Regions from separate parts of the Providencia sp. PROV208 genome, predicted to be linked through region 1. Evidence: predicted binding sites of a transcription regulator. Region 1 holds the regulator's gene; the other holds the start of a gene.
What was found. The regulator ArgR, encoded in region 1, controls arginine synthesis, uptake and breakdown. The targets are predictions, from matches to a motif close to ANTGAATAAAAATACANT.
Positions count from the first base shown of each region.

Region 2: argC (N-acetyl-gamma-glutamyl-phosphate reductase) is a predicted target of ArgR. The motif match lies at 5,669-5,686, and genes of this name have one in related genera.

Region 1 is NZ_JAMPNS010000004.1:111,738-127,627, forward strand. Features, by position in the region: gene ppa (inorganic diphosphatase) at 1-407, opposite strand, end outside; gene fbp (class 1 fructose-bisphosphatase) at 545-1,552, opposite strand; gene mpl (UDP-N-acetylmuramate:L-alanyl-gamma-D-glutamyl-meso-diaminopimelate ligase) at 1,724-3,103, shown strand; gene PR766_RS03895 (DUF6122 family protein) at 3,149-3,559, opposite strand; gene argR (transcriptional regulator ArgR) at 3,667-4,137, opposite strand; gene mdh (malate dehydrogenase) at 4,609-5,547, shown strand; gene PR766_RS03910 (helix-turn-helix domain-containing protein) at 5,746-6,063, opposite strand; gene PR766_RS03915 (DNA-binding protein) at 6,578-6,934, shown strand; gene PR766_RS03920 (DNA-binding protein) at 7,035-7,388, shown strand; gene ispB (octaprenyl diphosphate synthase) at 7,451-8,422, opposite strand; gene rplU (50S ribosomal protein L21) at 8,757-9,065, shown strand; gene rpmA (50S ribosomal protein L27) at 9,085-9,342, shown strand; gene cgtA (Obg family GTPase CgtA) at 9,475-10,650, shown strand; gene dacB (serine-type D-Ala-D-Ala carboxypeptidase) at 10,736-12,184, opposite strand; gene greA (transcription elongation factor GreA) at 12,441-12,917, shown strand; gene yhbY (ribosome assembly RNA-binding protein YhbY) at 13,036-13,329, opposite strand; gene rlmE (23S rRNA (uridine(2552)-2'-O)-methyltransferase RlmE) at 13,589-14,218, shown strand; gene ftsH (ATP-dependent zinc metalloprotease FtsH) at 14,276-15,890, shown strand, end outside.
Region 2 is NZ_JAMPNS010000022.1:4,124-20,013, reverse strand. Features, by position in the region: gene gadC (glutamate:gamma-aminobutyrate antiporter) at 1-1,226, opposite strand, end outside; gene PR766_RS16310 (glutamate decarboxylase) at 1,303-2,703, opposite strand; gene metF (methylenetetrahydrofolate reductase) at 3,333-4,220, opposite strand; gene argE (acetylornithine deacetylase) at 4,468-5,622, opposite strand; gene argC (N-acetyl-gamma-glutamyl-phosphate reductase) at 5,725-6,729, shown strand; gene argB (acetylglutamate kinase) at 6,764-7,540, shown strand; gene PR766_RS16285 (argininosuccinate synthase) at 7,597-8,817, shown strand; gene argH (argininosuccinate lyase) at 8,895-10,274, shown strand; gene PR766_RS16275 (hypothetical protein) at 10,321-10,674, opposite strand; gene oxyR (DNA-binding transcriptional regulator OxyR) at 11,789-12,694, shown strand; gene sthA (Si-specific NAD(P)(+) transhydrogenase) at 12,790-14,190, opposite strand; gene fabR (HTH-type transcriptional repressor FabR) at 14,527-15,183, shown strand; gene PR766_RS16255 (YijD family membrane protein) at 15,198-15,587, shown strand; gene trmA (tRNA (uridine(54)-C5)-methyltransferase TrmA) at 15,673-15,890, opposite strand, start outside.

The DNA.
Region 1 (15,890 bases):
GTGATTTGTGCACGCAGCAGCTCAGGAATATCGTTCACATCTTTGATGTGGTCGTATTCTTTGCTCAGTTTAGTGTGTGGTACTGCAACTAATTTTGCATCTTCACCAGATTCGTCAGTCATTTTCAGCACGCCAACTGGACGGCAGCGGATAACTGAACCTGGTTGTAATGGGTATGGAGTTGGTACTAAAACGTCAACAGGGTCACCATCTAAAGACAGAGTATTGTTGATGTAACCATAGTTGCATGGATAGAACATCGCAGTAGACATGAAACGGTCTACAAACAATGCGCCAGATTCTTTATCAACTTCATATTTGATTGGATCAGCGTTAGCTGGAATTTCGATAATTACGTAGATATCTTCAGGCAGTTCTTTACCTGCCGGTACATTGTTCAGGCCCATTAAAATGTATCCTTATGAGTGCTTAAAATAACGTGGGGGACATTATAGCCGCAAAGAGAGGTAAAACTCACTAGTTGGAGAGAAATTCGATCAAAAAAGGCGAGAGAGCCTCGCCTTCAGGTCAAACGGAATGTTGATTATTCTGCGTCAGGGTACTCACGCATAAAGGATTCCGCTTTTTCAACCATGGCTTTCGTGCCCACAAAGAACGGCACACGTTGGTGCAATTTAGTTGGGACGATGTCTAACACGCGGTTAGTACCATCGCTTGCTTTACCGCCAGCTTGTTCCGCTAAGAATGAAATTGGGTTGCATTCGTACAGAAGGCGCAGTTTACCCGTAGGGTGACTTGCGGTGCTTGGGTAAATGTAAATACCACCTTTGAGCAGGTTACGGTGGAAGTCTGCCACTAAAGAGCCGATATAACGAGTGGTATATGGGCGGTGGGTTGCTTCATCTTGCTCTTGGCAATATTTAATGTATTTCTTCACACCCATAGGGAACTTGATGTAGTTACCTTCGTTAATGGAATACATTTTACCTTCTGCTGGGAACATGACTTTTTCATGAGACAGACAGAATACACCTAATGATGGGTCGTAGGTGAAAGCATGAACACCGAAACCTGTGGTGTAGACCAACATGGTTGATGAACCGTAAACTACATAGCCCGCAGCAACTTGGCGGTTACCAGGTTGTAAGAAGTCAGCTTCTGTAACCGGTTGACCAATTGGAGTAATACGGTGATAAATAGAGAAGATAGTTCCAACGGAAACGTTTACATCGATGTTCGAAGAACCATCTAGTGGGTCCATTAAAACAACATATTTCGCGTTTTCTGCACGATCACCTTCGAAAATGACGATTTCATCTTCTTCTTCAGAGGCGATACCGGCAACTTCTCCGCGCGCTTTCAAAGCCGCTTTCAGTTTTTCGTTTGCATACAGGTCAAGCTTCATCTGAACTTCACCTTGGACATTCGACACACCACTAGTGCCGAGAATGTCAACGAGTCCAGCTTTGTTAATATCACGATGGATAATTTTAGCGCCCAGTTTAATCGCTGACAGTAATGCAGTCAGCTCACCTGTTGCATGAGGAAAATCTTGTTGCTTTTCGACGATGAATTCGCCTAATGTTTTCATGACGAAGGTCCTGAATAAAATTGACAGAAATTTGCGGGTCTTTATTGTACCCTCGGGCGGAGAGTTTATCTAAATAAAGAAAAGATTAATAGGCTAATACATTTATAAACCGGTGATTGATGAGTAGAATAGTAGAATAGTGACAAACCTCATGCTATTGGATGGAAAAGAATGCACATACATATTTTAGGCATATGCGGAACCTTTATGGGCAGCTTAGCCATTTTGGCTCGTTCTTTAGGGCACAAAGTGACTGGGTCTGATGCAAACGTCTACCCACCGATGAGTACATTGCTTGAAAAACAAGGCATTGAACTAATTCAAGGATTTGATCCCGCACAGTTAGAGCCAATCCCCGATATGGTGGTGATTGGGAATGCGATGACCCGTGGAAATCCGTGTGTTGAAGCGGTATTAGAGCGCGGTTTACCTTATACCTCAGGGCCTCAATGGCTCCATGATCATGTTCTTCCTGAGCGTTGGGTATTAGCGGTTGCAGGTACTCACGGTAAAACAACAACCGCGGGGATGCTTGCGTGGATCCTCCAAGATTGTGGCTATGAACCTGGCTTCCTGATTGGCGGTGTTCCGGGGAACTTTGATGTTTCTTCCCAAATTGGTAAGAGTCCTTTCTTTGTCATTGAAGCGGATGAGTACGATTGTGCATTCTTTGATAAACGTTCCAAGTTTGTTCATTACAGCCCTAAAACTCTGATTTTGAATAACCTTGAGTTTGACCATGCGGATATTTTTGAAAATCTAGAAGCGATTCAAAAGCAATTCCATCATTTGGTTCGTATTGTACCTAGTAGTGGCAAAATCTTTATGCCTAGTAATGATAGTAACCTCAAACAAGTCATGAACATGGGGTGCTGGAGTGAACAGGAGCTGGTGGGAGAAAACGGCGAATGGCATGCAGTGAAACTCAATCATGATGGTAGCCAGTTTGAAGTGTATTACCAGCAAGAAAAAGTGGGTGAAGTGAACTGGTCCCAAGTGGGTAATCACAATATTCAAAATGGCTTGATGGCAATTGCAGCTGCTCACCATGTTGGGGTTCCTGCGAAAGAAGCCTGTTTAGCATTGGATAAATTTATTAATGCGCGTCGCCGTCTTGAGCTACGCGGTGTTGAGAATGAGGTTAGTGTTTATGATGACTTCGCTCACCATCCAACGGCAATTTTAGCGACGTTAGAGGCATTACGTAGCAAAGTTGGTGGTACTTCACGTATTATTGCTGTGCTGGAGCCTCGCTCAAATACCATGAAAATGGGGATCAGTAAGAATGATATCGCGCCAGCTTTAGGTCGTGCGGATGAGGTCTTTTTATTCCAACCCGCCAATATTCCGTGGATGGTAACGGAAATTGCGGAGCATTGTGTGCAGCCAGCGCGTTGGCACGCTGATATTGATGCTCTCGCCAACATGGTGATTGAGACAGCTCAACCTGGCGACCACATTTTAGTCATGAGTAATGGCGGGTTTGGTGGGATCCATGAAAAGCTACTCGCTGGATTGAAGCGTAAAGCGGAAGCAAAACCGGAAGAGTAATATCAAAACTTCACATAAAAGCCCTAACAGTTTGTTGGGGCTTTTTTATAGTTGCTGAAGAATTTCGGTATTTGCTGAAGCAGGAGGACCTGAACAGCTTAATACCGTACCCTGTATCTCTTTCTTCACGTTGCCTAAATAACAATCTACAGAATCAGTAAATAGATGGAACAGGCATCCGACAGCAATAGCTTTTAATTTCCAAGATGGGAAAAAGAACAGCACAACATAAGCGATTGCCGCCCAAATTGTATGCATAGGATGGAAACCCACACCGCAACGATCAGGATCAAAAATAGGATCCGCAAGAAGATGGTCGAGATCGATAACCATCGTTGAGACCATTAATAATCCAGCAAGCTTCCAATTTTTTCGCCAAAATAAATAGCCAAATAAAAAAGGCACTAAAAAATGGAAACCGTAGTGAACGATGTTTCTTAAGATCTCAAATAACACAGGTTTATCTCGATAAGAATCAGTGGAAGACGGGTCACTATAGTGCCAAAAATGAAAAGAGGGAACTCAGTTCCCTCTTTTTAGATATATAAAGCGACGGGAAAGGACTAAAGTTCTTGTTCAAAGAGAACCTGAATGGCTTCGTACAGTTCGCGAGTCGTAAAATCATTCGTTGGTGTGGAGAAAATCGTATCATCACCAGCGATGCTGCCTAAGATACCTTCAGCTTTGCCGAGGGAGTCTAGCAGTCGGGCGATGAGCTGTGCTGCCCCTGGACTGGTACGGATCACAACGACAGAGTGGTTGTAATCAACATCTAAAACTAAGTTTTTCAATGGGCTAGTAGCAGTTGGGACACCTGGCTCGGTAGGTAAACAATACACCATTTCCATTTTTGCGTTGCGGGTACGTACAGCACCAAACTTCGTTAACATTCTGGAAATTTTAGATTGATTAATGTTTTCGAAGCCTTGCTCTTGAAGCGCAATCACAATTTCTGCTTGGGAGCTGAACTTTTCCTCTTTAAGGAGTGCTTTAAAGGCTTTTACCAAGTCTTCTTGTTTCGACATAGTGCGCATAATTAACCCATCTTTTTGGTATTAAACTGAGCTGTATTATGTGGAAAAGTGCATTTTTATGCAAGATAATTGAGTTTTGATGGTTTAATGAGCGATTTAAGATACGGTTTTTCTGGTAGGAAGCGCGTGATTATCTTAAATTGTTGGTTTGAAATTTAGTTTAAAAATAATTTGGTTTAACAATAAGTTGCTGTGAAAAAAATGTTAAATTATTAATCGGTGATTAATAAAGCATCAAGTAAAATTACATTTGATGTTAAATGCAATAGCAATAAAAACTATTTGTTAAAAAAGTGCCCGTTATCTCATTAACAGATAAGGAATTTGTTTAGAATAGCCCTATTGTGTTGGTGATTTATCTTGCGTTAACACTTCTCTCTAACTGTTAAAGAATTGTTTTTTATAAGTAATATGTTTAGTGCGTAGTCAGATGAATTCATATATTTTAAAGTACAATTAAGGAGTTTTAGAATGAAAGTTGCAGTCCTAGGTGCAGCAGGTGGTATCGGTCAGGCTCTCGCCCTTCTTCTCAAAAACCAGCTCCCAGCAGGTTCAGAACTCTCCCTCTACGACATCGCGCCAGTCACTCCGGGTGTTGCTGCTGATTTAAGCCACATCCCTACAGACGTTAAAGTTGTTGGTTTCGCGGGTGAAGATGCTACACCAGCACTGAAAGGTGCAGATGTTGTATTAATTTCTGCGGGTGTTGCACGTAAGCCAGGAATGGATCGCTCTGACCTGTTTAATGTGAACGCAGGCATTGTACGTAACCTTGTTCAACAAATCGCGGTCACCTGCCCGAAAGCACTGGTTGGTATTATTACTAACCCAGTGAATACTACCGTGGCTATCGCGGCTGAAGTCCTGAAAAAAGCGGGCGTATATGATAAAAACCGTCTGTTTGGTGTAACCACACTGGACATCATTCGTTCAAATACGTTTGTTGCTGAATTAAAAGGCAAGAAAACCCACGAAATCGAAGTGCCGGTTATCGGTGGACACTCAGGTGTGACAATTTTGCCATTACTGTCTCAAATTCCAGGTGTTAGCTTCACTGATGAAGAAATTGCTGCACTGACTAAGCGTATTCAGAACGCGGGCACTGAAGTGGTTGAAGCTAAAGCAGGTGGCGGGTCAGCAACATTATCTATGGGTCAAGCAGCAGCTCGTCTGGGCTTATCTCTGGTCCGTGGTCTTCAAGGCGAAAGCAACGTGGTTGAATGCGTATACACAGAAGGTGAAGGTGAACACGCTCGCTTCTTCGCACAACCTGTTGTATTAGGTAAAAACGGTATCGAAAAACATTTACCAATTGGTAAGTTAAGTGCATTTGAAGAGAAAGCGCTGAAAGAGATGTTAGGCGTACTGAAAGCAGATATCGAATTAGGTGAAAAATTCATTAACAGCTAATGCTAGTTAAGATTTAACGCTTAAATAAGGGCTGAATTGTTTGATGCAATTCAGCCCTTTATTTTCATGTTTTATAAGTTTTCACTTATCAAAATAAGGGGAAATCCCCCGAAGGTGTAATAGAGTAATACCGCTCATTATTAATGAGAGAAATAATATATTTTATCTTTCAGCGCTGAATAGGAATGAAGACGAATTTTAACTGTTTTCCTCTGTTGGCTCCCTGTTTTCTATTTCTCCTATTTCTGTGACTTTTCTTGGTTTATCTCGAATCCTTCTTTCTAAGAGTTCACCCGTCATGGGGTCATAATAGCGGCTAGGCCAAATTTCGGATGGGTGAATACCTAAAAAGTTTGCGATGATCCATTCACCTTTTGGCCAAGGTCGCGATAGTGCATTCGCGAGAGTTGATGAGCTAAGCCCCGCTTCACGAGAAATAGCGGCAAGAGTTGTTCCACGTTTGCGTAATGCCGCAATGATATCTGCTGGGTGCCAGTTTGATTTCCGTAACATCATTTTTTAATCCTTTTTTCACTCAGAATCATGTAGAGTTAGTGGTACATCTAACAGAATATTGTGGTACATTCAGTACAATTGTTCTGTTATTGGAAATAAAATAACAGAATTTCCCAATAATAATTTCTAATTTTTTCTTAAAATTCATTTTTATGAAACTGTCGTTATTTTTATGAAAATAGTAGAAAGATTTAGATAATTATTGTGAGTTTAGCTAACGCATTGAAAATAAAAATAACTCATCGTGGTTAGCTCTCTATTTTTTATAATTTCTTATATTTATTCTCTTTATCGCGAAGATTTATATTTCTTAATAATGTATTGAATTATTTAAAAAGAATGAATTTCTTAATCCATACTATAAGTCTATTGATATAAAACAGAAAATACCGATATCTATATAACTTAGTAACAATTATTTTTAATATTAAAAGTAGGTATTGAAATGATTAAGAAAATAAGGAAAGTTTTTAGTTAATCGAAGTCGTTATCGTAATGACAAGGAGCGTCGATAATGATTAAAGAATGGTTAACAGCAAAAGAACTCGTTGGTCGTCAGGGGCTTCCATCAAGTACTCAGGGAATAAATGCGATGGCAAGGAGAGAAAATTGGTTGAGTCGAAAGCGAAGGGGGATTCAAGGTAAAGCACTTGAATACCATATTAGTTCGATTCCCATTGATCTCGAAGAACCAACCGTGATGTATGAAGCTCCAAGGATTTATCACGTTAAACGTGATGAGCATGCACATATTTGGCAGGAAGCGTATAACCAGCTTTCCCATGATGAGCGAGTGGCAGTTTTATCATTCATTATGCGTAAAGGTGCTTTAGCGTTAATTGATCTTATTAATCAAAATAATCACATGTAAATTACATACTGTATTGAATCGAATAAATTTTTAGAAAAATAACTTTGGTATAGCGACAAAAGCAGGTTGCAAAATATAAGCTAAGCGTAAAAGTGATATTATGAAAAAATTGTGGTTCACTGCGAAAGAATTAGCAGGGTTAGAAGGTCTTCCATCTTCACCTCAAGGCATTAACTTGATGGCAAGAAGGGAAGGTTGGAAAAATCGTCGAAAAAGAGGTGTTCAAGGGAAGGCCGTTGAATACTATGTAGAAAGTTTACCAAATGAGATCCAAAGGCAACTCTCACTTCACGAGCCATCGACACCTTATCAAGTGCAGCGGATTGATGCGCTACAAATTTGGTCTGAAGCTTATTATCAATTGACTGAAGCTGAGCGGAAAACGTTCGTAAAATATATTCTTCGTCACGGGCTATCGTCATTATTGGCTAAAATTGAGCCTGAAGAAGAGTAGGAAATTAAAAGGGTGAAATCACTTTCACCCTTTTAATTGTTTGTGTCGTGCTCTATCTATGGTTATGAATGACGCTGAATTGCTACATGTGCTAAGCCAATCAAGGCTTCTTTATAAACAGAGTCTTCAAGCGCATTTAAAGCATCAATGGCTTTTTGTGCCTCTTCTTGCGCACGTTGGTATGTGTATTCTAAGGAGCCACAGCGTTTCATTGTGCTAAGAACGGTTTCTAACAGATGACGCCCATTACCTTGCTCAATGGCTTGCCTGATCAGAGCTGACTCTTCTTCATTACCATGTTGCATTGCATGTAATAGTGGGAGCGTTGGTTTCCCTTCATCAAGATCATCACCTGTATTTTTACCCAATTGAGTATTATCAGCATCATAATCCAGAAGATCGTCAACTAATTGGAATGCCGTACCAATATAGCGACCATAGTCTTGCAATGCTTTCTCTTGCTCAGGTGTTGCATTAGCTAAAATAGCGGAGGCATGGGATGCCGCTTCAAATAGGCGCGCAGTTTTACTGTAGATCACCTGCATATAGCTCTCTTCAGTAATATCAGGATCGTTACAGTTCATCAGCTGTAAAACTTCACCTTCTGCAATCACGTTGGTGGCTTCAGACATGAGTTTTAGAACACGCATCGAATCCAGATCCGTCATCATCTGGAAGGATCGTGTATAAATAAAGTCGCCCACTAATACGCTTGCAGCATTACCAAATACCGCATTAGCTGTCTGCTTCCCGCGACGCATATCCGATTCATCGACCACATCATCATGCAATAAAGTGGCTGTATGGATAAATTCAATTAATGCAGCGACTTGGATATGTTTGTGTTCAGAATAGCCAAGGGATCGTCCCGCAAGGATCGCGATCATCGGACGGATCCTTTTTCCGCCCCCACTCACGATGTAATAACCTAATTGATTGATTAATGCTACGTCTGAGTTTAATTGGCTGAGGATCGCTTCATTTACTGCTGACATATCCTCGGCTGTCAGTTCAACGATAGATTCTAAATTCATTGTAATATATTCATATTATTAGTTTTTGGGGAATTCCCTAAGTCAAAAATGGGAAAACCGATATCACAGTAATGACGTAAGCATAACACTATTAATAATAAGATTATCGGGTGAAATGCAAAAAATGTTTAAATAAGTAACAATTCAAGATATTCCTGATAAATCAGCTGGAAAAAGATATGACTGATAAAAAAGTCGTATTTTTTGTAATCTAACTGCATTATAGGCTTGTGTTCTGCTGCTTTTTTGCGTAGAATTCGCGCCCTATTGTGAATATTTTATAGCGTGCTCTGGAATTGAAATATTTAGCGAGTACGCGGAAAGCGGAGTTAATATGTACGCGGTTTTCCAAAGTGGTGGTAAACAACACCGAGTTAGCGAAGGTCAAACTGTCCGCCTAGAAAAGCTGGACATCGCAACAGGTGAAACTGTTGAATTTGATCACGTTCTGATGGTTGCTAATGGCGATGAGATCCAAATCGGTGCTCCTATCGTTGAAGGCGTTAAAGTGAAAGCGGAAGTAGTTGCACACGGTCGTGGCGATAAAGTTAAAATCGTTAAGTTCCGTCGTCGTAAACACAGCCGTAAACAGCAAGGTCACCGTCAGTGGTTCACTGATGTTAAGATCACTGTCATCGCTTAAGATTTAGGAGAGCAGATTAATGGCACACAAAAAGGCTGGTGGTTCGACTCGTAACGGTCGTGACTCAGAAGCAAAACGTTTAGGTGTTAAACGTTTTGGTGGTGAAGCTGTATTAGCAGGTAGCATCATCGTTCGTCAACGTGGTACTAAGTTCCACGCAGGTAACAACGTTGGTTGTGGCCGTGACCACACTCTGTTCGCATTAGCGGACGGTAAAGTTAAATTTGAAGTTAAAGGTCCTAACAATCGTAAATTTATCAGCATCGAAGCTGAATAAGTTTTCTGACTTTTAATTTTTGAATTAAAGCCCTGCAAAAACCTTTTGCGGGGCTTTTTATATTCAGAATACGCCATCTCTGGGTAATACCGCCATTCGGCACTATAATGGCCAGCAGACGGAGAAAGAATTATGAAATTTGTAGATGAAGCCAAAATTTTGGTCGTGGCAGGAGATGGTGGCAATGGTTGTGTCAGCTTCCGCCGTGAAAAATATATCCCGAAAGGTGGACCTGACGGTGGTGACGGTGGTGACGGTGGAGATGTCTACTTACAGGCAGACGAAAACCTTAACACGCTGATTGACTATCGTTTTGAAAAATCATTTCGTGCAGAACGTGGTCAAAATGGTCAAAGCCGTGAGTGTACAGGTAAACGTGGTCAAGACATCACGGTAAAAGTCCCTGTAGGAACGCGTGTACGCGATCTTGGCACCAACGAAGTACTCTGTGACATGACTCGTCACGATCAACGCCACATGGTCGCTAAAGGCGGTTTCCATGGGCTTGGTAACACCCGTTTCAAATCTTCTGTTAACCGTGCTCCGCGTCAGCGTACCATGGGAACAAAAGGTGAAACGCGTGAGATCTTATTAGAATTGATGTTACTTGCGGACGTAGGAATGCTGGGGATGCCGAATGCGGGTAAATCCACCTTTATTCGCTCCGTATCAGCTGCAAAACCAAAAGTTGCAGATTATCCATTTACTACCTTGGTCCCAAGCCTGGGTGTGGTACGTATGGATAACGAGCAAAGCTTTGTAGTTGCAGATATTCCTGGGTTGATCGAAGGCGCGGCAGAAGGTGCGGGTCTGGGGATTCAATTCCTGAAGCACTTAGAACGCTGTCGTGTATTACTGCATCTTATTGATATTTGCCCAATTGACGAATCGGATCCAGTAGAAAATGCCAAGATCATCGTGGGTGAATTAGAGAAATACAGCGAAAAACTGGCACAAAAACCACGTTGGTTAGTCTTCAACAAAGTGGATATCTTAGGTGAAGAAGAGTCTGCAAAACGTGCAGCCGAAATTGCCAAAGGTATGGGCTGGGAAGATAAGTATTATATGATTTCTGCGGTGAACCACGAAGGTGTGAAAGCACTGTGTTGGGATATCATGGAGTTCATGAATACACAGCCGCGTAATATGGCAGTTGAAGATGAAAATAGCCAACCAGAAAAAGTTGAATTCATGTGGGATGATTACCACAAAGAGCAGCTTTCTGGTGCTGAAGATCTTGATGACGACTGGGATGATGATTGGGATGAAGATGACGACGAAGGTGTCGAATTCATTTATCAAAAATAAGCATTCTTAAGTCACATAAAAAGGCACAACTTGCGAAGGTTGTGCCTTTTTTATTATCTAGATCCTAAAAGGATCTTTGATAGGATCAGTTCTTCTGATAGAGATCGCGATAAAGGCGGCTTTCAAAACGAACCAATGGTACCCGGCGGCTGTTGTATTGACTTTGTGGAACTGCATAAGCAGAAATAAACTGAACAAATGCCACTTTTTCGCCACTCGCAGTTGTGATAAAGCCTGCGAGGTTATAAACGCCTTGTAGTGCTCCTGTTTTCGCTGATACTTTGCCATTGACTCCAGCCTCATCCAAGCCACCACGATAACGTAATGTCCCGTCATGCCCTGCAAGTGGCAGCATTGAAATGTAATCGAGCTGCTGATCATTTTTCGCGATAAATTGCAAAACTTGCATCATTGTCGCAGGGGTGATCAAGTTATGGCGAGATAAACCAGAACCATCGACCATTACTGTGTTGCCCAAATCAATACCTGCTTTTTGTTTGAGAACTTGTCTAACCGCATCAGAGCCTGAGCGCCAAGTACCCGGTACACCATAATAATCCCGACCAATGGTTCTAAAAACAGTATCAGCAATCATGTTATCTGATTTTTTCAGCATGATTTTTAATAGATCATGCAGTGGCTTGGATTCTGTTTTGACGAGTACTTGAGACTGAGGTGTTGGTTGAGTTCGTTTTTTAACCGCTCCGGATAGCTCAATACCTGCAACCTGTAGTTCATTTTTGACGATAGCACCTGAGTAACTGGCACCATTTTGTACAGCAAATGCGAGTGGCAAGGGTTCGCTACGTTGGGTTAAGCAGCCTGTTAAGGTATAGCGATTCAATTCGCCAGGAACAACGTCTAACTCGCAGTAACGAGCTTCTGGTGAGCCTTTAGCGAGGGTTTTGACCTCACTAAACATATTAACGGGGTAGAAACTCGCTGTTTTGATATATGCCATCTCCCCAGCTTTATCTGATGGGTAAAGGGAAACAGAAAAACAGTTTCGATCAATAATTGCGGCAGCCGGCGGAGCACTAAAACACTGTGTCATGTCGTTCCATACCCAGCCAGGTGCTTTATCATGGCTAGCAAAAGCTGAAATATCGACAATAAGATCACCATCGACTTTATGTATGCCGATTTGTTTCAAGGCATTGACCATATTTCGAATTTGCTGGCGCGTTAAGGTTGGGTCTCCACTAAAACGGATCACCAAGTCCCCAGACAATGTATTGTTATTCAACTTTCCATTGGTTTCAAAGTTAGTCACAAAACGGTAGTCAGGACCAAGTTGTAATAATGCAGCAAGGGCAGTAACAACTTTTTGTGTACTGGCGGGCAGAGCCATCTGTTGAGCGTTATAATCGATAAGAGGGGTATTACTTCCTACTTTTTGCGCAACCAGAGCAAGGTTAGTGCCGTCAGGGAGATACTGCTTGTAATCATCGATAGGGATAGCAGAAGCTTGCGACGTGATGAAGGCAAGCCCTAAAGTGAAGATTAATTTTCTGGTTGATGTTAGTAGCGACATATATTTCACGCATTAGGGTAGACATAGTGCACATACTAAAGTGTAATGCCCAATAAAGTAAACGATGATCCGCTATTAACTCTCAGTTAAAATAGCGAACAGTATGATAAGATAAGTCATTAAGTTGGTCTGATTGAGTTATTGACACCCTAAGTTGTTGAACACCCCCTACATACCCTGGTGTTCGGTGTACTGTTGTTACAAAATCAGGAAGATACTTTTTTTTAGATAGGATTGAATTAGAGGTATTTATCAAATGAAACAGATTCCAATGACGGTATTTGGTGCTAACAAGCTAAGAGAAGAGCTCGAGTATCTGAAATCTGTCCGTCGCCCTGAAATTATTGCTTCGATTGCTGAAGCTCGCGAACATGGCGATTTAAAAGAAAACGCGGAATATCATGCTGCGCGTGAGCAACAAGGCTTTTGTGAAGGCCGTATTCAAGAGATTGAATCTAAACTTTCTCATTCTCAAGTGATTGACGTGACAAAAATGGCAAATAATGGTCGAGTCATTTTTGGTGCGACGGTTTCTGTATTGAATGTGGATACTGACGAAGAGTTAACCTATCGAATCGTAGGTGATGATGAAGCTGACATTAAAGTGAACTTAATCTCAGTGAACTCACCGATTGCACGTGGGTTAGTGGGTAAAGAAGTTGATGATGTCGTGACAATTAAGACACCGGGCGGAGATGTTGAATTCGAAATTCTTAAAGTTGAGTATATCTGATTCCTATTTCCCTGAATTGGTTATATTATTTTACTGATTTAGAGAAAAAGGCCGCTGGCGGCCTTTTTCGTCATATAAAACATGCGTTCAATGGCATTTTTATATAAATGAGTAGTTATTATTTAGGTAAACTAATTTTGCGCTCTACTGATGGACGATAGAGAACAAGAATTTTACCGATAACTTGAACATTTGCTGCACCAGTTTCGCGAACAATCGCTTCAGCGATCAAATTTTTAGTTTCACGATCTTCGCCAGCGATTTTGACTTTGATAAGCTCATGGTGTGCTAATGAGACTTCGATTTCAGCCAAAACACCCTCAGTTAAACCATTGTTGCCAATCATAACAACTGGGTTTAAGTGATGAGCGAGACTTTTTAGGTGTTGAATTTGTTTTTTGTTAAGATTCATCGATTTTTTGCTTGGTTAGTATTGAAAATGGCATATTCTACCGCCATCTGATTACTATCACCATCTATTAATCTTGTTTGATGGTAATGAAGCAGCTAATGATTACCCGAAAGTAATCCAGTAACAGGTTGGCAGCGCGTTAACACTTTCCCAATAAACAGCGTTATTTATGTGACTTGGGTAGAAAAAATGAAGCTAACTCTCTGTAACTTGAAGAATGTCGGGAAATGTATTTCTATTAGTATAGTTGGAAAGTGCAATGGCCAATAAAAAACGTTCAGCAAGCTCCAGTCGTTGGTTGCAAGAACATTTTAGTGATAAATATGTTCAGCAAGCACAAAAGAAAGGGCTCCGCTCGCGTGCATGGTTTAAACTGGATGAAATCCAGCAAAGTGATAAGATTTTTAAACCAGGTATGACCGTTGTTGATTTAGGTGCTGCCCCTGGTGGATGGTCACAATACGTTGTTGGTCAAATTGGTCACAACGGTCGTATTATTGCTTGTGACTTACTACCAATGGATCCAATCGTCGGCGTGGATTTCCTTCAAGGGGATTTTCGTGATGATGCCGTGCTAGCTGCTTTGTTAGAGCGAGTGGGCGATAAAAAAGTACAAGTGGTTATGTCTGACATGGCCCCAAATATGAGCGGAACACCCGCAGTGGATATTCCCCGCTCTATGTATCTGGTTGAATTAGCATTGGATATGTGCCGTGCGGTATTGGCTCCTGGGGGAAGTTTTATCGTTAAAGTATTTCAGGGAGAAGGCTTTGACGAATACCTTAGGGATATCCGCTCCCTGTTTACGAAGGTTAAAGTTCGTAAACCCGAATCTTCGCGGGCACGATCGCGTGAAGTATACATTGTAGCGACAGGACTAAAACTATAGTACCCTGAGCGTTATTTGTTAACACAGTTGTAAGGTGAGGTTAATCCCTTGAGTGACATGGCGAAAAACCTAATTCTCTGGTTAGTCATCGCAGTTGTTCTGATGTCCTTGTTCCAGAGTTTTGGCCCAAGCGATTCGAATAGTCGCAGAGTTGATTATTCAACGTTTATCAATGAGTTAGCCCAGGATCAGGTACGTGAAGTTCGTATCACAGGTCGTGAATTGAACGTCAGAAAAGCGGATAACAGCCGCTACACTACTTATCTGCCTATGCAGGATGAGAAGTTGTTAGACACCTTGTTAAACAAGAATGTTACTGTCGTCGGTGAACCACCAGAAGAGCCTAGCTTACTGACATCTATTTTCATTTCCTGGTTCCCAATGCTGCTGTTGATTGGTGTCTGGATCTTCTTTATGCGCCAAATGCAAGGTGGCGGCGGTAAAGGGGCGATGTCATTCGGTAAAAGCAAAGCTCGTATGCTGACAGAAGATCAGATCAAAACAACATTTGCTGATGTTGCGGGCTGTGATGAAGCGAAAGAGGAAGTGGGTGAGATCGTAGATTTCCTACGTGAACCAGCTCGTTTCCAAAAACTCGGTGGTAAAATTCCGAAAGGTGTCCTGATGGTAGGACCGCCGGGTACAGGTAAAACATTACTCGCTAAAGCTATTGCGGGTGAAGCAAAAGTCCCATTCTTTACCATTTCTGGTTCTGACTTCGTGGAAATGTTTGTGGGTGTGGGTGCTTCCCGTGTTCGTGATATGTTCGAACAAGCGAAAAAAGCGGCTCCTTGTATCATCTTTATCGATGAAATCGATGCTGTTGGTCGTCAACGTGGCGCAGGCTTAGGTGGTGGTCACGATGAACGTGAACAGACACTGAACCAAATGCTGGTTGAGATGGATGGTTTCGAAGGTAATGAAGGTATTATTGTGATCGCGGCAACTAACCGTGCTGATGTTCTGGATCCTGCATTACTGCGTCCAGGTCGTTTTGACCGTCAAGTTGTGGTTGGTTTGCCAGATGTTCGTGGTCGTGAGCAAATCTTAAAAGTTCATATGCGTCGTGTGCCAATCGATCCAGCAGTTGATACTACGATTCTGGCTCGTGCTACCCCTGGTTTCTCGGGTGCGGAATTAGCAAACTTAGTGAACGAAGCGGCATTGTTTGCAGCGCGTGAAAATAAACGTGTTGTTACCATGGCTGAATTCGAAAGAGCACGCGATAAAGTATGGCTGGGTGCTGAGCACCGCTCACTGATGATGACTGAAGAGCAGAAAGAATCGACAGCCTATCATGAAGCTGGACACGCAATCGTTGGTTACTTAATGCCAGAGCATGACCCTGTGCATAAAGTGACAATTATTCCTCGTGGTCGTGCTCTGGGTGTGACTTTCTACTTACCTGAAGGCGACCAAATCAGTGCGAGCCGCCAGAAGTTAGAAGGAAATATCGCAAGTACATACGGTGGTCGTATTGCAGAAGAACTGATCTACGGTTATGACAAAATCTCAACTGGCGCATCAGGTGATATTCAGCAAGCAACCAGCACTGCGAGAAAAATGGTGACTCAGTGGGGCTTTTCTGACAAGTTAGGTCCAGTGTTATATTCTGAAGAAGAGGGTCCTGCATTCTTAGGCCGTTCAGGGCAGAGCTCAACTTACTCTGATG
Region 2 (15,890 bases), on a different contig from region 1:
TTACCGCCCGGAATGTTGAATGCCCGTTTTTTATCAGATTGTTTGCAGACTAAATGCATATAACCCAAGAACAGCATAAAGTAGCTACACAGATAAATAACCACAGTTAACGCTAAGGCGATAAGGAAGGACATGTTTCCGCCGCCACCTGTATTGGTTAGCACAATAATGGCAACCGTGGTGATCAGCAATTGTGAAATAACTAATGTGACGGGCACGCCATTTTTATTCACTTTCGCAAAGCTTTTCGGCAGAATGCCTTTCTGGGCAGCCACATACATCCCACGGGAAGGTCCCACAATCCAAGATGCAATTTCTGCTAATACACCCAGTAACAGTAAAGCGGCAATAATTCGTACTGCCCAATCTAGGGTTGAATTAAAGTGGCTAACGAGCACTTCAAAGGTTTGTACCACACCAGCAGACAGGTTGATTTCACTGTTTGGGATCACCGCAGCAACAGATAACCCACCAATTGAACTGAGGCAAATTGCTGCAATCATCAGTAAAAACATTGCTGCTGGGTAATCTCGCCCAGGATTCTTCATCTCATTAACGTGAGTTGCAGAAGCTTCGACTCCCATGTAACTCAGGATAAACGCCACAAAGACGACTAAGGTGCCGATTTGTGTGAAATCAGGAATAAACGTTTTTGTGCTCATCTCGATAGCTAAAGGTGCACCGCTCGCGAGATAGCTGATTGCTAATCCAACGAGAATTAGAGCGGGTAATAAAATCCCAGCAAAGAAACCGACTTTTGCGATGCTGGCTGTATATTTTGTACCACCAAATTGGGTAAAAGCGAGTACCCATAAAATCACCAGTGCACCGATAGTTTTGGTGATGGGGTCGGTGTTTAATTCAGGCCAATTTAAAATATAGGATAGTGCCCCGAGCACAAAGTACAGCATCGGAATGAACCCTATCGCAATTTGTAGATAGCCAAATGAAATAGCTGCAAATCCCCAACGTTCTCCCAATGTGTTGGATACCCACGCGAAAATACCGCCTTCCTCCCAGCCTTCAACAGTTGCCATTTCGGCAGCGCAGAGGGCAACAGGAATAAACCACAGTAATCCCCCCAAGAGTAAAAAGAAGACTAAACTGAAACCCGATGTGGCGAATGTCGGATATTCATAGACTGCCATCACCATGGAAGCGGTGATCGCAAAAAAACCTAACAAGGTGAGTTGTTTTGCGGCCGGAGCTGCTGTTGACGTCGCCATGCTCATTCTCCTGTCATATGTTTCTGAAATCAGTCGGCGCACGAATGGATACGCCGACTGGATAAACGACTAAGGATTAGCTGTGATTGAATCCACCGCTTTCTTCTTCAGAAAGTGGTGTACTGACTGGGTGTTTCTCGAAATATTCGAGAGTACGCTTGAAGTCTTCAATGAGTAATGAGGCAAGGTCTAGGCTAACACCATGACGGACGAGAATACGTTGGATAACCAGATCTTCGCGGTTTGCAGGCATTGAGTAGGCAGGAACTTGCCAACCGCGACTACGTAATTTGTCAGCAATATCGTATAAAGAGTAGTTACTGTTTTTTACGCCATCTTTTAATTTCCATGCAAGTGCAGGGATACCTTTGGCACTATCGCCATCAAAAATCATCTCAAATGGACCCAGTTTTTCAATTTCACGGGCGAGATATTGGGCGGTGGCATAACACGCATTATGAATTTTTGCGTAGCCTTCGCGACCAAGGCGTAGGAAATTGTAGTATTGAGCAATAATTTGCCCACCAGGACGAGAGAAGTTCAAGGCGAAAGTTGGCATGTTACCGCCAAGGTAGTTCACATTGAAAATAAGCTCTTCAGGAAGGTCTTTCGCTTCACGCCAAACAACCCATCCAGCACCTAATGGCGCTAAACCGAATTTGTGCCCAGAGGCGTTGATGGATTTGACGCGTGGTAAACGGAAATCCCATTCCAATGTCGGCGCGCAGAAAGGTGCGAGGAAACCACCACTTGCACCATCCACGTGAATAGGAATATCTAAGCCCGTCTCTTTTTGCAGTTTATCCAGTGCATCATGTACGGCTTTTACGGGTTCATATTGGCAAGTGAAGGTCACACCTAATGTTGGAACAACACCGATAGTGTTTTCATCGACACGTTTGATGACCTCTTCAGGGCTCATAATCAGGCGGTCGCCTTCCAGTGGGATCTCACGCAGTTCGACATCAAAATAACGCGCAAATTTATGCCAGCAGATTTGTACTGGACCACAAATTAAATTGGGTTTATCGGTCGGTTTTCCTTTGGCGGCTTGTTTTTTACGCCATTGCCATTTTAACGCTAAACCGCCCAACATTGCCGCTTCAGAAGAACCAATGGTTGAACAACCTAATGTATTGAGTGCATCAGGGGAGTGCCATAAATCGGCTAGCATATGCACACAACGATTTTCAATTTCGGCAGTTTGTGGATATTCATCTTTATCAATCATGTTTTTGTCGATAGAGAGATCCATCAAACTGCGAATTTCATCATCAACCCATGTTTGGCAAAATGTCGCTAAGTTTTGTCGGGAATTACCATCTAGCATTAACTCATCACGCACCGCACTAAAGACATTTCGTGGGTCGCTTTCTTTGGTTGGGAATTTCGATTTTGGTAATGATTGGGATAAATCAAGTGATGCATAGATATCATCTAATTCACTATATTTTGAAGATACTGATTTATTATTCATACAACGAATCTCCTCAATAATTGAGACAGTATTACTAGGAAGGATCAGTGAACTTATATTTTCATATAAGCATAAAAATAAATTAGAATAAAGTCATTTAAGGAAAAGTCTTATTTTAATCGTGGTTATTTTGATGGTTTGTTTTCATAGTAAATATAATTTAAATTTGAAGTTAATCCAAAGTAACAATTTTACAACGCTGTTAATTTGAAATTTCACTAAGTCATTTAATGTAAAAAAGTGAGCTGTATCAATAGGATGTGATTTTTGGTGAGAGGGGTAAGTTATTGAAAATTAATATTTCTATGATGTGAGGTACTGTCATTATTAAAGATAACGTAGCGTTTTTCTAGGGTTTTAATGACATTGTATAATTCATCATTAAAAGACTATTTGTTTTGGATTGATCTATCTTCATATTTTAAATTAAAAGCTTACTGTATTTAATTCTATTTAGACGTGTTTTTGAAATTATTTCTGTAATATTCTTACTAAACCAGTCTAATAATGATGTGTTATATTTACTCTAATTTTGAGTGTAATTTACAAGTGACGTGATAAATAGGAAATATTATCGAGCTAATTCATTTCTGATGAAATAGCCCGATAAGTTATATGGAATAGAAGCGTTATTGCGGTCTGACACCTAAGGTATGGCAAATAGCATACGTTAACTCAGAGCGGTTTAAGGTATAAAAATGGAAATCCTTTACCCCTTCACGACTTAAAATTTTCACCATATCCATCGCAATCGATGCACCAACAAGATTACGGCTTTCAGGGTCATCATCTAACCCTTCATACATTCTGTTCATCCAACTTGGAATACGCACGTTGGTGAGCTTGGCAAAACGTTCGAGCTGGCGGAAGTTAGAGACAGGCAAAATTCCTGGAACAATTTCCACATCAATGCCGGTTGCAACGCAGCGATCACGAAAGCGTAGATAGCTTTCCACATCGAAGAAAAACTGAGTAATTGCGCGGTTGGCACCAGCCTCAATTTTTTTCTTTAAATTAATTAAATCTGCTTGGGCGCTTTTAGCTTCTGGGTGTACCTCTGGGTAAGCTGCCACTGAAATATCAAAGTCAGCTTCTGTTTTCAGTAACTCGACTAGATGCTCAGCATACAGCTCAGGCTTTTGGCTGTTATCGGGGAGATCGCCGCGTAACGCAACAATATGGCGAATACCGTTATCCCAATAATCCCGTGCGATAGCTCTTAACTCATCACGACTGGCATCAATGCAGGTTAAGTGAGGTGCTGCCACCAGCCCAGTTTTATCTTTAATGTCTTTAATGATGCTATGGGTTCTGTCTCGCTCACCGGAATTGGCTCCGTAGGTGACAGAGACAAAATTCGGCTTTAAGACTTTGAGCCTATCGATGGATTTCCACAGAGTTTGTTCCATTTCTGTTGAGCGAGGTGGGAAAAATTCAAATGAGACATTAATCTGCCCATCTAATTCAGCTAAATTTTGGTTCAACGCCTCGCGCTGATTTGCGTGAAAGAAACTCATACCCGTGACCTCGCCTTAACAGACTTATTATTTAATTATTAGTTTCACTATCCGATTATATACATCCATGTAAACCTCTATACGTTTAGACGTCTAGATAGAGATTACTTGATATTGAGCGAGAGTCAACCCTTAAATCAAATCTAGAATTGATGTTTTTTCAGGCACAACAAGAGAAAAATTCATGATGAAGAAAATGCGGAGCTTGGTCGGCTCCGCATAAAGTGCAAAATTATTCAGTAAAACACTATTCAGTAAAACAGAAGTGCTCGACCATTTGGCTGATGAGTTGGCGGGTTGGTTCAATAAAGCTCATATCGATGAACTCATCAGGCTGGTGGGCTTGTTCAATAGAGCCAGGACCGAGTACCAGCGTTGGGCAAAGTTCTTGGATAAACGGTGCTTCTGTACAGTAGTTAACGGTCTCTGCTTTTTTATTTAATAGCTGCTCAATCACAGCGACCATTTTATGGTCCGTTGGACACTCATAGCCAGGGATTGGGGGATGCATCTCTTCAATCGCTAAACGACCCGGCCATTTTGCACGAACTGGCTCAAGGGTTTCATTGAGAAGTTCGTCGAGATCTTGCAAGGTTAAACCCGGTAGTGGGCGAATATCCATATGCAATTCACAGCATCCACAAATTCGGTTTGCCGCATCACCACCATGGATATGACCAAAGTTCATTGTTGGATAAGGAATAACAAACGCGGGGTTGTTATAGCGTTCTTTCAATGTATTTCTTAGGGTCATCAGGTGAGAGATGGATTCATGCATTAATTCAATCGCATTCACGCCTCTATCGGGATCACTGGAGTGCCCTGATTGGCCCGTAATGCGGATAGCATTAGAAAGGTGACCTTTATGTGCTCGGATAGGCTGCAAGGATGTTGGTTCGCCGATAATGGCGAAATCAGGGCGTAATTCCGTGCTAGCAGCAAAAAAGCGCGCTCCTGCCATGGAGGTTTCTTCATCGGCGGTCGCGAGAATATGTAATGGGCGTTTTAAGGTGCTGAGGTCAACATCGCGCAGCGCATCAATAATGAAAGCAAAAAAACCTTTCATATCGGCGGTACCAAGCCCGTATAGCTTGCCGTCATGCTCTGTGAGCTTGAAAGGATCTTTACTCCAGCGTCCGTCATCAAATGGGACAGTATCCGTATGACCACAGAGCATCAATCCGCCATTGCCCTCACCAATCGACGCTAACAGGTTATATTTATCTCGTGTATCAGGGACCGGTTGAATATTCACCGTAAAGCCTAAGGTTTCTAACCATCCACCTAAGAGCTCCACGAGTGCTCGGTTACTCTGATCGAGTTGCGAATCGGTCGCACTGATCGACGGAGTGGCGATTAATTGACGATAAATCTCAATAAATGCAGGTAATTTAATATTCACTGTTGACAGCCTTTATCCATAATAGTATCAATATTCATGCACTTTATTTGAATAAAAATACACATTAAACTGTTTGGGTCACGAGTACAAGGTAGAAAACACATGTTGAACACACTCATTGTCGGGGCCAGTGGTTATACTGGAGCAGAATTAGCCGCTTACTTACAACGTCATCCTGAAATTCATCTTTCTGGATTGATGGTTTCTGCACAAAGTGCAGATGCGGGTAAATGCTTTTCTGATTTACATCCCCAGTATAAAGGCATCATTGATCTTCCGGTCCAACCCCTCACAGATGTGGCTGAGGCGGCAAAAGGTATCGATGTTGTTTTCCTCGCAACCGCCCATGAAGTGAGTCATGACATCGCGCCTCAGTTTCTTGAAGCGGGTTGTGTGGTCTTTGACCTTTCTGGTGCTTATCGTGTTCAAGATGCGGCGTTTTATCCGCAATACTACGGTTTCGAACATACAAACACCGAGTGGTTAATGCAAGCAGTTTACGGTTTAGCGGAATGGCAGGCAGATAAAATCCGCCAAGCTCAGCTGATTGCTGTACCGGGGTGTTACCCAACTGTTTCTCAGCTTTCATTAAAGCCGTTGATTGAAGCGGATTTACTCGATGAAAACATGTGGCCAGTGATCAATGCGACTAGCGGTGTTTCAGGGGCAGGGCGTAAAGCATCAATGACCAATAGCTTCTGCGAAGTGAGCTTGCAGCCATACGGTATTTTTACCCACCGTCATCAACCTGAAATAGCCACACATCTAGGTAGAGAGGTCATCTTCACGCCACATTTAGGCAACTTTGCACGGGGTATACTGGCGACCATCACTTGTAAAGTGAAAGCCGGCGTAACAACGGAGCAAATTAGCCAAACATTTAAAGGCGCGTATCACGATAAACCGTTAGTTCGTTTATATGACAAAGGTGTACCTGCACTGAAATCGGTTGTTGGCACGCCATTTTGTGATATCGGATTTGTATTGAAAGGTGAACACCTGATTTTAGTCGGGACAGAAGATAACCTATTAAAAGGTGCCGCCGCACAAGCGGTTCAATGCATGAATATTCGGTTTGGTTTCAACGAAACGCAATCATTACTTTAATGCTCTTATGGCAATTTATTAAGGATAAATCTCCATGCAACCTTTAGTCATTAAACTGGGCGGTGTGTTACTCGATAGCGAAGAAGCGCTAGAAAGATTATTTACGGCAATCCAAACCTATCGTCAGGCTCATCAACGTGAGTTGGTCATTGTGCACGGTGGTGGTTGTTTAGTGGATGAATTGATGCAAAAGCTGCAATTACCTGTCGTGAAGAAACAAGGGCTGCGTGTGACTCCAGCTGATCAAATTGACATTATTGTAGGTGCTTTAGCCGGTACGGCGAATAAAACATTATTAGCGTGGGCGATTAAACATCAACTACAAGCGGTAGGATTGTCTCTTGGGGATGGTCACAGCGCAGTGGTAACGCAAATTAATGATGAACTGGGTCATGTTGGTAGTGCAAAAGCGGGTGATGCGAAATTACTGAAGCTTTTACTGTCTTCGGGTTACTTGCCAATTATTAGCTCTATCGGGATCACGAATGATGGGCAATTAATGAATGTTAACGCTGACCAAGCCGCAACAGCGATTGCTCAGGCATTGAATGCGGATCTGGTACTGCTTTCTGATGTCAGTGGCATTTTGGATGGTAAAGGTCAAAAAATTGATGAAATGACCACCACCAAAGCACAGAAGCTGATTGAACAAGGCATTATTACAGATGGCATGATTGTCAAAGTGAATGCGGCACTGGAAGCGGCTTCTACCTTACAGCGCCCTGTCGATATTGCTAGCTGGCGCCATGCAGAACAATTGCCATCGTTATTTAATGGCACCGCAATCGGTACACGAATTCTCGCTTCTTGAGTCATGGACTGAATAAGCAAACAGACAAATAACGCATTTAATGGGATAGGTAAGTTATGAAAAAGGGCATTAAGAAAATTGTATTAGCGTACTCTGGTGGACTAGATACATCGGCGATCATTCCGTGGTTAAAAGAGAATTACGATGACTGTGAAGTCGTGGCATTCGTCGCCGATGTGGGTCAAGACAGAGAAGATTTAGTGGGCGTTGAGAAAAAAGCACTGCAATCCGGCGCTTCTGAATGCTACGTGGTTGACCTGCGTGAAGAATTCATCAAAGAGTATATCTACCCAGTATTGAAAACCGGTGCACTGTATGAAGGTAGCTATTTGCTGGGGACATCAATGGCACGTCCGATTATCGCCAAAGCTCAAGTTGAAATTGCGCTAAAAGTGGGTGCGGATGCAGTTGCCCATGGCGCAACAGGTAAAGGTAACGACCAAGTTCGTTTCGAAAGTACCTATACAGCATTAGCACCACAACTGAAAGTTATTGCACCTTGGCGTGAATGGGATCTGCGTTCTCGTGAAGCGTTATTGGATTACCTGAAAGAACGTAATATTCCAACGACTGCAAGCTTAGAAAAAATCTACAGCCGTGATGAAAACGCATGGCATATCTCTACTGAAGGTGGCGTATTGGAAAGCACATGGAATGCGGCTAACCAAGATTGCTGGGTATGGACAGTTGATCCGAAAGACGCACCAGATGAAGCTGAGCTGGTGACTGTTGGCGTGAAACACGGCGAAGTGGTTTCGGTGAATGGCAATACATTGTCTCCATTGGGTTGTTTAGAAACACTCAATACGCTGGGCGCAAAACACGGTGTGGGTCGTATCGATATTGTGGAAAACCGTTTAGTGGGTATGAAATCCCGTGGTTGCTATGAAACCCCAGGGGGCACCATCATGATGGCTGCACTACGTGGTGTTGAGCAGCTGGTATTGGACCGCGATAGTTACAAATGGCGTGAGCAGTTAGGTCTGGAAATGTCTTATGTCGTGTATGACGGTCGTTGGTTTGCGCCATTACGCCATTCTTTACAAGCCGCCGCAGAGTCATTAGCTCAGGATGTGACGGGTGAAGTGGTGCTAAAACTGTATAAAGGGCAAGTGACGGCTATCCAGAAGAAAGCAGATAAGAGCCTGTACTCTGAAGAGTTTGCAACATTTGGTGAAGATGAAGTTTACGATCACAGCCATGCTGGTGGATTTATCCGCCTCTACTCACTCTCTTCACGTATTCGTGCGCTGAAAGAGCAGAACAAAGCAAAATAGTTTTATTAGTATGACCCCGATAGCCAAATAAGGCTGTCGGGCAGACACTTATTTTATCAATCAGGTAGGGACTCGTTATGGCACTTTGGGGTGGACGTTTTAGTCAGCAGGCAGATCAACGGTTTAAACAGTTTAATGACTCACTGCGTTTTGACTATCGCTTAGCGGAGCAAGATATTATTGGCTCAGTCGCATGGTCAAAAGCATTGGTGACGGTTGGTGTGTTATCTGATAGCGAGCAAAAATCTCTCGAGCAAGCACTCAATGTGCTATTGGCGGAAGTGCAAGCCGATCCTGAAATTATCTTGCAAAGCGACGCCGAAGATATTCATAGCTGGGTTGAAGGTAAACTGATTGATAAAGTCGGTGATTTAGGAAAAAAATTGCACACAGGTCGTAGCCGTAATGACCAAGTCGCGACAGATTTAAAACTGTGGTGTAAAGACCAAGTGGCGCTGTTATTAGAAGCTGTGAATGAGTTACAAAAAGCGTTGGTCATCACCGCTGAAAATAACCAAGATGCAGTGATGCCAGGCTATACCCACTTACAACGTGCTCAGCCAGTGACATTCGCCCATTGGTGTTTAGCGTATAGCGAAATGTTGTCTCGTGATGAAAGCCGTTTGCAAGATACTTTAAAGCGTTTAGATGTCAGCCCATTAGGTTGTGGGGCGTTGGCGGGTACGGCCTATGATATTGACCGTGAGCAATTAGCATCATGGTTAGGGTTTTCCTCTGCGACACGTAACAGCTTAGATACTGTTTCTGATAGAGACCATGTATTAGAGCTATTATCGGATGCGAGTATCGGTATGGTTCACTTATCACGTTTCGCTGAAGATTTAATTTTCTTTAATAGTGGCGAAGCTGGATTTGTTGAGCTTTCAGATAAAGTCACATCGGGTTCATCCCTCATGCCACAAAAGAAAAATCCGGATGCACTGGAGCTTATTCGTGGTAAATGTGGTCGTGTTCAAGGGGCATTAACTGGGATGATGATGACCTTAAAAGGGCTACCTCTTGCTTACAATAAGGATATGCAAGAAGACAAAGAAGGGCTATTTGATGCATTGGATACTTGGTTAGACTGCATGCATATGGCGGTATTAGTATTAGATGGCATTCAAATTCGCCGTGCTCGTTGTGAAGATGCCGCTAAGCAAGGCTATGCGAATGCAACTGAGCTGGCGGACTACTTAGTCGCAAAAGGCGTTCCATTCCGTGAGGCGCACCATATTGTCGGTGAAGCGGTAGTGGCTGCAATCGCCCAAGGTAAGGCATTAGAAGAGATGGCGTTAAGTGATTTACAAAAATTTAGTGCTGCAATTCAATTAGATGTGTATGAGATTCTGTCTCTACAATCTTGCCTAGATAAGCGGTTAGCAAAAGGTGGGGTATCTCAAATGCAGGTGGCGAAAGCCATTGGGGATGCGAAAGCTCGTTTGAAGATGCAATAAAAAATGGGGGGTAGCATGACTACCCCAATTTCCATAACATTGACGCTTAGCTATATTTAATTGTTAACATTCCGATTTTTTTATCTTTATTCACCCAATTATAAGAATAGGAACTTCGACCACCATTCAGGACTGTCCAACCTTGAGTTTTCACTAATTTTTTGAGGTCAATATTATTAGCAACCATATCGTCATTGTCATCTAGGCAATTTAAAGTGACGTTATTATTACCGACTTCATTTAAGCATGCTCCATAGACAATCGCGCCAGTAAATTGGATTGTGCCACTGTGCCCATTGTTGTCTGCATAGGCATTGATAGCACTTAACGTTGGGACTAATAATAACGCCATGACAGCGCGAGAGAAGATTTTTTTAGTAATAGAAGTTAAATTTTTCATAATAGTATCCCCTAACTGATTTGTGTTTAATCAATTTATTTAATTGTATTAATTAGTAATTTTATTGTGACGTAATATATATATTGGCTACTTTTCTTTTTTCAATTACCTCGTTTTATTCGACGGAGGATATAATAAAACAAAAAACTCGATTAAGGTGTAAATATTGAAAATGAAATGTATGGGAATTTTAAAATTAAATTAAACAATATGGGATAATTAAAATATAGTATAAGCGTAAACACTTACCAATAAAAAACCATATTCAAACTGATTTTGAGATATTTTCGGTGCAAAAATTCAATTTATCATTTGTTTTTAGATAATAACTCCGGTTTATTCGTTTTGGTGCCATCCGCCTCATTAGGTGAGTGTAAATGTGTGTTTGATTTAATGTCGATTAATTTAATATATTCTTTTATATGTATTTACAAACTTTAATTAAATATGAAAGAGAATATAACAAAATGTTTCATTGCTATGGAATAGTACTTACACAATTTCACTCTTATTCTTGTTATTACCTAATTTTCAGGTATTAAATCTTATTAATGTGCCTCTGATTTGTTTTTCATTATCAGTTTTGAAAAGCTTTTAATAATCATATGGTATAAAAATATAAGCATCATTATCTAGATGGCTTAGAGCCAATACTCCGTACTGATATGACAAGCAAGGTATGGTTTACATTTGATATTATCGGTATTGAACAGGTCTTAGTTTTAACGTAGCTGACTGTTTTTTGCTGCGTCATTTAAGGTTGACAGTGTCTCTCACATTTTTTTGCCTCTTAATTAAAATATCTAAATTTTTGTTCAACTTGAGGTTGGTGAATATTAATTCTAAATATATTGGATATGTTAATTTGATATAAATTTTGTTACCTGAAATAAAGGTAATTTGGGTTTGTGATTTTGTTTGGTATTGTTTTTCCAAGGAAATAGCGAAAATACATTTACTTTCTTAGAGGAGCATTTTGTTTTAATCTCAAATGAGAGAAACCCTAAAAGCTTATCTAGCATTTTTTAATTTTATTGATAGATGAAACATTATGTATTCTCTATAATGATTGGTATTATCTATATAGATAGGCATAACGAGAGGAAAAAGGCGGATGAATATTCGTGATCTGGAGTACCTAGTTGCACTTGCTGAGCACAAACATTTTAGACGTGCTGCGGATTCTTGCCATGTAAGTCAGCCTACACTGAGCGGTCAAATCCGTAAGCTTGAAGAAGAGCTTGGCGTGATGTTATTAGAAAGAACCAGCCGAAAAGTACTTTTTACTCAACAAGGTTTACTGCTCGTTGAGCAAGCAAGAACGATTTTAAGAGAAATTAAAGTTTTACAAGAAATGGCAGCGTTACAAGGCGAAAGCATGTCGGGACCGTTACATATAGGACTGATCCCAACAGTCGCTCCCTATCTGCTCCCACACATTATCCCCGAATTACATCGAGTGCACCCGAAGCTGGAAATTTACTTACACGAAGCACAAACCCAGCAATTATTGGCACAGTTAGACAGTGGTAAATTGGATTGCGCTATTCTGGCAGAAGTCAAAGAAACAGAACCATTTATCGTGGTTCCATTATTTGAAGAGCCGATGAAACTCGCCATTTATGAAAGCCACCCATGGCATGACCGCGACACGGTTGAAATGGGTGAATTAGCGGGCGAGAAATTATTAATGCTAGAAGATGGTCACTGTTTGCGTGATCAAGCGATGGGATTCTGCTTCCAAGCAGGCGCAAAAGAAGATACACATTTTCGTGCAACCAGCTTAGAAACACTGCGCAACATGGTAGCGGCGGGTAGTGGTATTACATTACTACCTGATTTGGCGGTACCACATGAAGCTTGCCGTGATGGGGTTTGTTATTTGAATTGTATTGAGCCTGAACCTAAACGCCGAATTGTTCTGGTCTACCGTCCGGGTTCTCCATTACGTGGTCGTTATGAGCAGCTAGCTGAGACCATCTATAGCTCAATGGATAAGTATTATAGAAATAAAAAGTAAGAACTCAGATTAAATGCAGCAAAAAGCGTTGAAACAAAAAAAGTGATTGCGGGAGTCAACCCTGCAATCACTTACATGGAAAGCGTTATTATCGGTTAAAATAGTCGATTTAGACCATTCAGCGCCGCAACACGGAACGCTTCTGCCATGGTAGGGTAGTTAAACGTAGTATTAATAAAGTATTCGATGGTATTTCCTTCACCTTTTTGTTCCATAATGGCTTGACCGATATGAATAATCTCTGCCGCCCGCTCACCGAAACAGTGAATACCTAAAATTTGAAGCGTTTCTCTGTGGAAGAGAATTTTCAAACTACCTACATTCATTCCTGCAATTTGAGCTCGCGCTAAATGTTTAAATTGAGCACGACCCACCTCATAAGGAACTTTCATTGCCGTCAATTCTTGTTCTGTTTTACCCACAGAACTGATTTCTGGAATGGTATAAATTCCCGTTGGAATATTTTCAACTAAATGAGCATTGCCTAAGCCTGATGTGATTGCACGAGCTGCAATCCGACCTTGATCATACGCGGCGGATGCTAAACTTGGATAGCCAATGACATCACCAACAGCATAGATATGCTCGTTGCTGGTACGATAAGCATGATCAACTTTGACTAATCCACGTCCATCGGCTTCAATACCAACATTCGCTAGACCGATATTATCGGTATTACCCGTACGTCCATTCGCGAAAAGTAAACAGTCAGCTTTCACTTTCTTGCCCGATTTTAGGTGAACGATAACGCCGTCATCTAAACCTTCAATCTTTTCATATTCTTCGTTGTGACGGATAACAACGCCACTATTCCAAAAGTGATAAGACAGTGCGTCAGACATTTCTTGATCAAGGAATGCGAGTAAGTGATCACGGGTATTGATCAAATCGACTTTGACCCCTAATCCACGAAATATTGATGCGTACTCACAACCAATCACACCCGCACCATAAATAATGACATGGCGAGGTTCATGAGAGAGGTTGAGGATAGTATCGCTGTTGTAAATTCGGGAATGAGTAAAATCGACATCAGGAGGACAATAAGGGCGTGAACCAGTCGCAATGATAATTTTATCCGCGCTAAGGACATCGCAACTACCATCTGCATAGCGCACACTAACATGCTGATCATCAACAAAAGTTGCTTCACCAGAGAACATTTGGCAACCATTGCGTTCATAAAACCCTTCACGCATGCGAGTTTGCTGACTAATCACCGTTTCGGCATGGGTAAGAATTTCAGAAAAAGAGGAGCGTAAATTGCGGGAATTATCACTGTATAGCGGGTTTTGATTAAATTCGATAATTCTACTGACAGCATGACGGAGCGCTTTAGAAGGGATAGTACCCCAGTGGGTACAGCCGCCGCCGACACTGTTATAACGTTCTATAACAGCAACGTTTTTTCCTTGTTTGACCAGCCCCATAGCGGCACCTTCACCACCAGGACCTGAACCAATGACAATTGCATCAAAATGGGTATGTTGTTGCATGAGGTAAGCCTGTTTTAATTCTAGGGACGTTGTGATAGTAACATTCGTTTGCCATCTTGTCTCAATTCGAAATCCTAAAGACAAATAAGTATAGAAAGTAGATAAAAATAAAGAAGCGCTAAGTATATAAAAAATTTATGAAAAAAAAGTCGATAAAAGACACAGCGTAGAAAAAACGAAGTTGGGTGAAATTCTGAAAATGGGAAAATTGATGGGAGAGTCATCTTTTCACTAAACTAGATTAATGATTTTCAGGTATGCTTAGGGAATGGGCGCATTCAAAAGTGATATTTTGATCTATTCGCGACGTTTTAATTGTAGAAAACTAGGAAAATCGTGAGCAATACTATTGGCGTTAGAGCAAAACAAAAAGAAAAAACTCGTCGTTCGCTTGTGGAAGCGGCATTTAGCCAATTAAGTGCAGAACGCAGTTTTACTAGCCTCAGCTTACGGGAAGTCGCCCGTGAAGCGGGTATTGCACCAACTTCGTTTTACCGTCACTTCAAAGATGTTGATGAACTTGGACTCACCATGGTTGATGAAAGCGGATTGATGTTACGTCAGCTGATGAGACAAGCACGTCAACGTATCGCAAAAGGCGGGAGTGTGATCCGTACATCAGTCTCCACTTTTATGGAGTTTATAGGTAATAACCCGAATGCGTTTAGGTTATTATTGCGTGAGCGTTCAGGAACTTCTGCTGAATTTCGTGCCGCAGTCGCACGAGAAATCCAACATTTTATTGCGGAATTAGCGGATTATCTTGAATTAGAAAACCGTATGCCTCGTTATTTCACTGAAATGCAAGCTGAAGCGATGGTCACCATAGTGTTTAGTGCGGGTGCCGAAGCGCTTGATATTGATGAAGAAAAACGTCGTCGCCTCGAAGAGCGGTTAGTATTACAGCTACGTATGATAGCTAAAGGTGCTTATTACTGGTACCGCCGCGAGCAAGAAAAACAAAATGATACAGACCCTGACTTAACCGAATAGTTAAAGGAGAGACAATGACGGAACACAAAAATTATGAGAGAAGCACATTACTGCTGTCTTTAGTAATTGGCTTATCGACTCATGGAACGTTCTCTACCCTGTTTAATTCCCTTGTGGAATTTTCTATTTTCCCCATCGTTACGTTAATTTTGGCTGTTTACTGTTTACACCAGCGTTATTTACACCAAGCCATGCCAATGGGATTACCAAAATTTGTCGCAGGTAGTTTTTTCTTAGGTATGTTCGGCTATGCTGCAATTTTACGCGTCCAACATCCTGATGTTGGTTCTAATTTTATCCCTGCAACCGTAATTGTCATTATTGCATTGTGGATGTATACCAGCTGGAAAGCGCGTAAAAAAGATCTGCAAGAACAAGCACTAGAAAGCGAAACTGAGCATTAATATTTTCCCGAATATTAATAAGCTATAAAAGAAACGCCGCGACATTATAGTGCGGCGTTTTTTATGGGATGTTTATAGTGAAGAATTAGCGTCGAGTTAGTAGCACACCACTTTCCATATGATGGGTGTATGGGAATTGATCAAACAACGCGAGCTTTTCTATTCTATGGGTTTTGGTGAGCTCAGCTAAATTATCGCACAGTGTTTCAGGATTACAGGAAATATACAGAATATGATCATATTCTTGTACTAACTGAACCGTTTTGTCATCTAAGCCACTACGCGGAGGGTCAACAAAGATAG